2 regions of the Williamsia phyllosphaerae genome follow, and region 2 is predicted to be linked to the other one. Evidence: predicted binding sites of a transcription regulator. Region 2 holds the regulator's gene; the other holds the start of a gene.

Region 1 (4,117 bases), 600 kb from region 2:
GGTGACCTCGTCGGCGGTGAGCGCCGCGCGGTCACGCTGGCGGGGGAGTAGGTAGTCCCGCGCGATGGCGACCTTGTCGTCCTCGGTGTAACCGTCGATCGTCACCAGCTCCATGCGATCGATCAACGCCGACGGGATCTGTTCCACCACATTGGCGGTCGCGAGGAACACGACGTCGGACAGGTCGAGATCCAGGTCGAGGTAGTGGTCGCGGAACGTGTGGTTCTGCGCCGGGTCGAGCACCTCGAGCAGCGCGGCCGAGGGGTCACCCCGGTTGTCCGACCCCACCTTGTCGATCTCGTCGAGCAGCACGACCGGGTTCATCGACCCGGCCTCGCCGATCGCCCGCACGATGCGTCCGGGCAGCGCTCCGACGTACGTCCGACGGTGACCGCGGATCTCGGCTTCGTCGCGCACACCACCGAGGGCGACGCGAACGAATTTGCGGCCCAGGGCTCGTGCGATCGACTCGCCCAGTGACGTCTTGCCGACACCGGGAGGGCCGGCGAGCAGCATGACAGCACCGGAGCCGCGGCCGCCGACGACCTGCAGGCCGCGCTCGGCCCGACGTGCACGCACCGCGAGGTACTCCACGATGCGATCCTTCACGTCCTCGAGACCGTGGTGGTCGGCGTCGAGGATCTCGCGCGCAGAGGCGATGTCGGTGGAGTCGGTCGTGGTGGTGTCCCACGGCAGGTCGAGGACGGTGTCCAACCAGGTTCGCAGGTAACCACTCTCGGGCGACTGATCGCTCGAGCGCTCCAACTTGCCGACCTCGCGGAGGGCTGCCTCGCGGACGTTGTCGGGAAGCATCGCCGCCTCGATCCGAGCGCGGTAGTCGTCGGAACCGTCCGGCTCGTCCTCGCCGAGCTCCTTGCGGATGGCGGCGAGCTGCTGACGCAGCAGAAACTCCTTCTGCGTCTTCTCCATGCCGTCGCGGACGTCGCCGGCGATCTTGTCGTTGACCTCCACCTCGGCGAGGTGGTCGGTGGTCCACGTGATCAGCGTGCGCAGCCGCTCGGCGACGTTGGGGGTCTCCAGCAGCTCACGCTTCTGGACGTCAGTGAGGTAGGAGGCGTACCCGGCGGTGTCGGCCAGGGCCGAGGGGTCGGTCAGCTTGTTCACCGAGTCGATGATCTGCCACGCCTCGCGGCGCTGCAGCATCGCCAGGACGAGCTTCTTGTACTCGGCCGCGAGCTCCTTGGTCTCGTCGCTGACGGTGGGTTCGGTGACGGTCTCGACCTCCACCCAGAGCGCAGCGCCGGGCCCGGTGGTGCCGGAGCCGATGTGTGCGCGGCCCTCGCCCTTGACCACGGCGGCGGCCTGCCCACCGTTGAGCCGGCCCACCTGCACGATGGATGCGACCACGCCATAGGACGGGTAGCGGTCCTCGAGACGGGGCGCGACCAGCAGCTTTCCGGATTCGGTGGCCTGGGCCGCGTCCACGGCCGCGCGAGCTGCGTCATCGAGTTCGATGGGGACCACCATGCCGGGCAGCAGGATGGGATCGGTCAGGAACAGAACCGGTAAGCGCGTATCGCTCATTCTTCCTCCAAGGTTAAGTCTGATCGGCTCAACCGGCGGAGGAGTTGATCTGTTCCCACTCAAGTCCGTGTTCGTTGTGAGCGGAATCCTACGTTCTCAACTTGCGTTCAGCTGTTCCAAATGGATGGCACTCGCTGTCAGGACCGGGATCTACCGTGGACGTGAACAGCAAGAGTTTGCCCGCGCGGTTTAAACGAAAGGCCTTGTGATGAGTGCTGGTGCTGACCGAGCGTGGAACGCGAGGGATGCGATCCTGCTCTGGCTCTATGAGATGAAGATGCAGGGTAACGGCTCGCCAGTCGTCGACGTCGGGGATGTCCAGGCGGCGGCGAACTGGGCTGCCGAGCCGATCACTGCCGACGAGGTTGCCTCCGCTACGAATTATCTCAAAGACCAGGGCTACATCAAGGGCAGCGGCGCTTTCGGCGGTGGCGTTCCCCGCCCAGCAATCACCTCCGACGGGGAGAATCTGGTCGCACAGGGACTCTCGGTGCGGCCGGGACCGGCCCAGCAAGCGAACACCACCGGTGTCACGAACACCTACAACGTGACCACCAACGCCCCCACCAATGTGGCGATCGGGAGCAACAACTTCACTCAAACCTTCGCCCCGACCGGTGAGCAGGTCGAGAGTTTGCTGGCCGTCGCTAACGCACTGGAAAGGCTGCTGGCTTCGCAGGAGCCCGTGGACGCCGGTCGAGTCGAGGCCCTTGCCGACGACGTGCGGGCGGCAGCGGCCGAGCCGGAGCAGGATAAGAACAAATTGATGGCCATCCTCAGTAACGTCATCGGCGCCGTATCCACCGCGGCCGGTAGTGAGATGGGCCAACAGGTAACCAATCTCGCCGTAGGCGTCATTCAGAGTCTGGGCTAAACACACCACTCGGAAGCGCTGCCGCTGAGGAATCGGCCCGTACCTCAACGTAGAGCTGAAAGTTCTTAGTAACAGTGTTACTCAGTTAAGGATTACCGTGTGAATTTGACGGTGTATCCGGCCAGACCATCGATGCTCAGGCTGTACTCGACACCCTGAAAGGTTTCCAAGGCCCAGCCGTCCTTGACGCTGAACGACTTCCCTAACGGCAGTTCGCCCAATCCGGTAGCAGCCTGGAAGTCGACGTCGCCGTCGCTCACTGACTGAGTGCTGGAGTCTCCCTGTTCTGCGTTGGTTGCCTGGGAATGGAAGTAAAAATCCTGAACTTCGGACGATTTGTTTTTCACGGTGACCGGGAAGTAGACAGTCACCGGCTGTAGAGGACTGTCGTACAAGGTGCTCGCGTTCTTACTCGGCACGAACTTGACTGGTGCGCCCACGGTGATCTCCAGCCTCACCTCGCCCGCCCGCACCGTGTCGCTGTAGATCGCGGTCTGACCGAACTTGCATGGATCTCCGAAAAACCCTTCCGTTTTGCAAGTCATCGGGTCAGCCGAGGCGGAGGATTCCGCTTCCCGTTTCGGAGCAGGCTGCGGGGAGGACTGCTCAGCGTCCGAGGCCGCCACGGGGTCAGTCTTGGGCGCGGTGCTGTCGTCCTCCAACAGCGCCCCGACGGTAATGACGCCCGCCAGGATGACGCCGACACCGGCGAGTGCGGCCCACAATCGCCAAGGAGGTTCTGGCTTTGGTCGCCGGAAGGTCAAGGTGGTTCGCAGTCGGCCATCCTCTCGGGTGACCAGCTCCCAGCCTTGCTGCTGCTTGCTTGCGATCGTTTTCGACTCAGTGCCCCGGATCGTCTTGATCTCAGCGATCTCGTACCGTGTTCTCTCGCCGGTCATGCTTCGTCCCCTCGCCCGAGCGAGGGGACGTTGATATCTGCGTGCCATCCGGTTGTCGGGTTGGTCATGGATGCAGAGTAAAACACCCAAAGGCGACACGGTGTGCTTCCACATCCCTGCTGCCCGAGCTCGTGATCCCAGTGCGTCTGGGGTGGGGCGGGATCCAGTCCGCAGTCGCCGGAGGGCCACCCCGATGCGAACCACACCAGATGCACGAAATCACGTAAGCGAATCTTTGAAGCGTGGCGAACAAAGGTCTTGCGACTACTGCGGTGCGCCGCTCCTACTCATTGCCGTCAGTCGCTGCAGGATTTGCCTGCACGGAGCCCAAGGACTCAGGGGTGAGATCCGGTACAGATCGAGCTCGGTCGCAACGCGCCTCAACGAAGTGCAGGCCGGACTCGGCGACTGGTTGCTCGCCAAGGTCGATGCAACTAAGGCTGATCTTGAACAACGAAGCCACGAGCTGCAACTGGGAAAGTTTAAGCCGGTCGCGCTGCCAACCCTTTGCTCTCATTAGAGAACCGGACTACATCACACCCTCATGGCGCACGTGGCGCCCGCCAGATGGCTTAGATCAGCCAGCCTCCGCGCCCCCTCAATTGTCATTCGGATTGGGAGGTCGCCTTCCGCAGACCTGGCAGGACGCTGAAAATTTCGCCGAGCATTAGATGCGCAATGATGGTTACCTCGATGCAAAGAAGCCCCGCCTGGCGCGGATGGCGTAGTCGATGTCCGCGCCAAGCGAGCGCTGGCCCAAGTCAAGCACCGTGCGGTGAAGGTGCCGATCCGAGACGTC
Region 2 (4,117 bases):
CTGCGCCGGGTGTCGGTGGTGGAACCGGAATCGGCCGCCGCGCTGGCGGTCCTGCTGAACCTGCACGGCGGAGATCTCGGTGGGGCCCAGGCGGTGCTCAACCGCGTCCACGAGACCGGCCAGGGGTACGTGGTGCGCCTGGATCTGCTGCGCGCGTGGACCGCCATGATGGCCGGCGACCTCGCCGACGCCACCGCCGTCGCCACCGCGACGACCGCCCGGTCACATCGGGATCTACTCCTGCGCCACGCGCTCGCGGTCGGTATCGCCCGTCGCCGAGGCGACTCGGGGGCCCTGAGCAATGCGTGGCGCGACGCCCAGGCGGTCGTCGCCGAGGCCGAGGTCGACCTCTTCGCACTGCTCCCGCTCGGCGAGTTGTGGTTGGCCGCGATCCGGTGCGGCGACGTCGCGCGGGTGGCGCACCTGGCCGCCGACGCCGGCCGGCTGCTCACCGACCTCGGCGATCCGCCGGTGTGGTCGGCGGCCTGGCACTGGTACGGCGTGCAGGCCGCGATCCTCTCCGACGATCCCGCGACGCTCGTCCCGCACGCCCGCGCCCTGGGGGACGCCTCCGAAGCCAGCTCGTACGCAGCCGTTCTCGCGCAGGCGGGTCGGGTGTGGTTGAAGGTCCTGCAGGGCGACGACGCGCCGACACCGGTCGTCGCGGCCGACATCGACGTCGCGGCGCGAAGCCTGCAACGGGTCGGGCACGCGTTCGACGGCGCGCGACTCGCCGCCGAGGGAGCGCTGCGCATCGGCGACACCCGATCGGCAACCGCGTTGTTGCAGACCGCTCGCACGATCGGTCCGACCGCGACCACCGCTCCGGTGGGTGCCGGCGATGTCGGTACGCAGTCGGCTTTGTCCGACCGCGAGGCCGAGGTCGCCGAACAGCTCGTCCTGGGACTGACCTACCGCGAGATCGGTGCGGCACTGTACATCTCGGCCAAGACGGTCGAACATCACGTGGCCCGTATCCGCCGCCGACTGGGCGTCGGTTCGCGCTCGGAGCTGATGTCGGCGTTGCGCGCCGCAGGCTACGGATCCGGCGCGAGCTAGCCGCCCCACCCGCCAGTTGGGCACGTAAAGCCACCAGTTGGGCACTTACGGACGTCGGTTGAGCACGTAAGACCACCAGTTGGGCACTTACGGACGTTGGTTGGGCACTTACGGACGCCGAGTGGCCGGCTACGGCCGTTGGTTGGGCAGATACGGACGTCGAGTGGGCGACCAACGCCTGAGCAGTGTCCGCAGCCGCCCACTCACGGTCCGCAGCCGCCCACTCGACGGGTTCACGTGCCCAACTGGCGGGTTCACGTGCCCAACTGGCGGGTTCACGTGCCCAACTGGCGGGTCAGGAGCGCTTGCGGCGCGGTTGCCACACCACCAGCGCACTCGTGCGGGGCACAGGCACCAACTCGGTTCCACGCCGACCACGGGCGGAACGCTCGGCGACCAACTCGTTCTCGAGTTCACGCACCCGCTGGGCGAGCGCGTCGACGTGATTGGTCAGGTCGATGATGCGCTTGATGCCCTCGAGGTTGACGCCCTCGTCCTGCGACAGCCGCTGCACCTCGCGCAGCAGCTCGACATCGCGGGACGAGTAGCGTCGGCCGCCGCCTGCGGCACGCTGCGGGCTGACCAGCCCGAGCCGGTCATAGGTGCGCAGCGTCTGTGCGTGCATGCCCGCGAGCTCGGCCGCGACCGAGATCATGAACATCTCCTCGCGACCCTCCATCACGCACCGCCCCATCCGGCCCGGGGAGCGAACCCGCTGGCGCGCTCGGCTTCTGCGTACTCACGCAACTTCTCGGTCGCGGTCTCGTCGAGCTTCGACGGCACCGACACCTTCACCGTGACCAGCAGGTCGCCGGATCCACCGGACCGCTTCGTCACGCCGCGTCCACGAACCCGCAGGGTCCGGCCGTCGGAGGTGTTCGGCGGGATCTTGACACCGACGTTGCCGTCGAGTGTCGGCACCGACACCGTCGCGCCGAGCACGAGTTCGCCGAAGCTGACCGGCAACTCGACCTTCAGGTCGTTGCCGACGCGCGTGAACACCGAGTCCGTGCGGACGTGGACGACCACGTACAGGTCTCCCGACGGCGCGCCGCGCAACCCGGCCTCACCCTGACCGGCGAGTCGAATGCGTTGTCCGTCCTCGACTCCCACCGGGATGCGCACGTTGATGGTGCGGGTGCGCACGGTGACACCGTTGCCCGAGCAGTCGGGGCAGGGATCGTCGATCCGCGACCCGGTGCCCTGGCAGTCGGCGCACGGCTCGCTGAACCCGAACGCGCCCTGGTTGCGGCTCACGACACCGGCGCCGTTACAGGTCGAGCACACCTTGGGGCTGGTCCCCGGCTTGGCACCGCTGCCGTGGCAGGTGGTGCAGGGAGCAGGGCTCGTCAGCGAGAGCGACACCGTCGTGCCGAGCGCGGCGTCCCGGAAGCCCAGTGTCGTCTCGGTCTCGAGGTCGTTGCCGCGCTTGGGGCGTGACCCTCCGCGCGGGGCGCGGTTGAACAGGCCGCCGAACAGGTCACCGAAGTTACCTGCGTCCGCAGCGCCACCGCCGTTGCCGAACAGGTCGCCGACGTCGAACTGCTGACCACCCGCCGGACCACGTCCGGTGGTGTATCCACCGGGACTCGATCCGTAGGGGAAACCCCCGCCCGCGCCGTTGCCGCCGCCTCGGAAACGACCGCCCGCGAACATGCTCCGCGTCTCGTCGTACTCCTTGCGCTTGGCGGTGTCGGACAGCACGCTGTGCGCCTCCGACACCCGCTTGAAACGTTCTTCGGCCGCGGCGTCACCGGGGTTGGCGTCGGGATGCAGTTCCCGCGCCAGCTTGCGATACGCCTTCTTGATCTCGTCGGCCGAGGCGTCGGAAGCGACGCCGAGGTCCTTGTAGAAGTCCTGTTCGAGCCATTCGCGTTGGGGAGCCATCAGGCGTCACCTCCTCACGTGAGAAACATCGTCATCGAAGTCGAATTCGCCCTACCGACGGACCGCACATCGCCGACACGAACCATTGTCGCAGTTCGCGTCGACGATGTGCGGCGTCCGCCTGGTGGGTCGCCGGGCCTAGGCGCCGGCGTCCGCATCGGCCGCGTCGGTCACGGTGACCATCGCGGTCCGCAGCAGCCGTTCGCCGAGGCGGTAGCCCTGCCGGTACACATCGCCGATGACCGGGTTCGCACCGTCCCCGTCGTGCTGCACGGCCTCGTGCAGTGCGGGGTCGAACGCATCACCCTGGGCACCGAAGGTGTTGAGCCCCTGCGACTTCAGCGTGTCGACGATCTTGTCGGCCACGCCCTTGAGCGGGCCGGAGTCGAGATCGCCGTGCGCACGAGCGCGGTCGAGGTCGTCGAGCACCGGGAGCAGCGAGCTGATCAGCGTCGCCTTTCCGGTCTCGACCGCACCCTGACGCTCGCGGTCGGCACGCCGCCGGTAGTTGGCGTACTCGGCCTGCAGTCGCTGCAGGTCGGCGAGCAACTCCGCCTCCTTGGCCGATTGCGCCTCCTCCGGCGTGAGCTCGGTCGCGGCGGCACCGTCGGCCTCTCCCGCCTCTGCGGGTTCGGCGTTCGCCGCCGCCTCCGCCGCTGCGGACACGTCCTCCGGGTTCACCTCCCCGAGGTCGACCGGATCGCCCGGCTCCTCCTGCGGTGTACCCGGCTGGTCAGCCGTCACTTCTTCTCACCGGCATCGGTGTCGGTGGGCTCGTCCACGACCTCGGCGTCGACGACGTCGTCGGCCCCGTCAGACGAACCGGGTGCACCGTCGGCGCCGGCCTCGGCCGCGGAGTTCGCGTAGATCGCCTGTCCCAGGGCCTGCGACTCGGTGGACAGGGTCTCGACCGCGGACTTGATCGCGGCGAGATCGGTGCCCTTGAGTGCCTCGTTGGCTCCGGCGATGGCCGCTTCGACCTTCTCCTTCGCGTCGGCGGGGACCTTGTCCTCGCTCTCCTTAAGGAACTTCTCGGTCTGGTTCACCAACGACTCCGCCTGGTTGCGGGTCTCGGCCTCTTCCTTGCGCTTGCGATCCTCGTCGGCGTGCGCCTCGGCATCCTTGATCATGCGGTCGATCTCGTCCTTCGAGAGGCCCGAGCCGTCCTGGA

Evidence for each region. The regulator HspR, encoded in region 2, represses chaperone genes until heat shock. The targets are predictions, from matches to a motif close to ANNTGAGTNNNNNNNACTCANNT.
Region 1: a site for HspR is predicted at 1,588-1,610, ahead of lon (endopeptidase La). Genes of this name have one in related genera too.

Annotation. Positions count from the first base shown of each region.
Region 1 is NZ_BMCS01000001.1:1,191,531-1,195,647, forward strand. Features, by position in the region: gene lon (endopeptidase La) at 1-1,545, opposite strand, end outside; gene IEV93_RS05510 (serine recombinase) at 1,754-2,419, shown strand; gene IEV93_RS05515 (hypothetical protein) at 2,512-3,318, opposite strand.
Region 2 is NZ_BMCS01000001.1:592,622-596,738, forward strand. Features, by position in the region: gene IEV93_RS02845 (LuxR C-terminal-related transcriptional regulator) at 1-1,059, shown strand, start outside; gene IEV93_RS02850 (heat shock protein transcriptional repressor HspR) at 1,355-1,753, opposite strand; gene dnaJ (molecular chaperone DnaJ) at 1,738-2,946, opposite strand; gene grpE (nucleotide exchange factor GrpE) at 3,085-3,690, opposite strand; gene dnaK (molecular chaperone DnaK) at 3,687-4,117, opposite strand, start outside.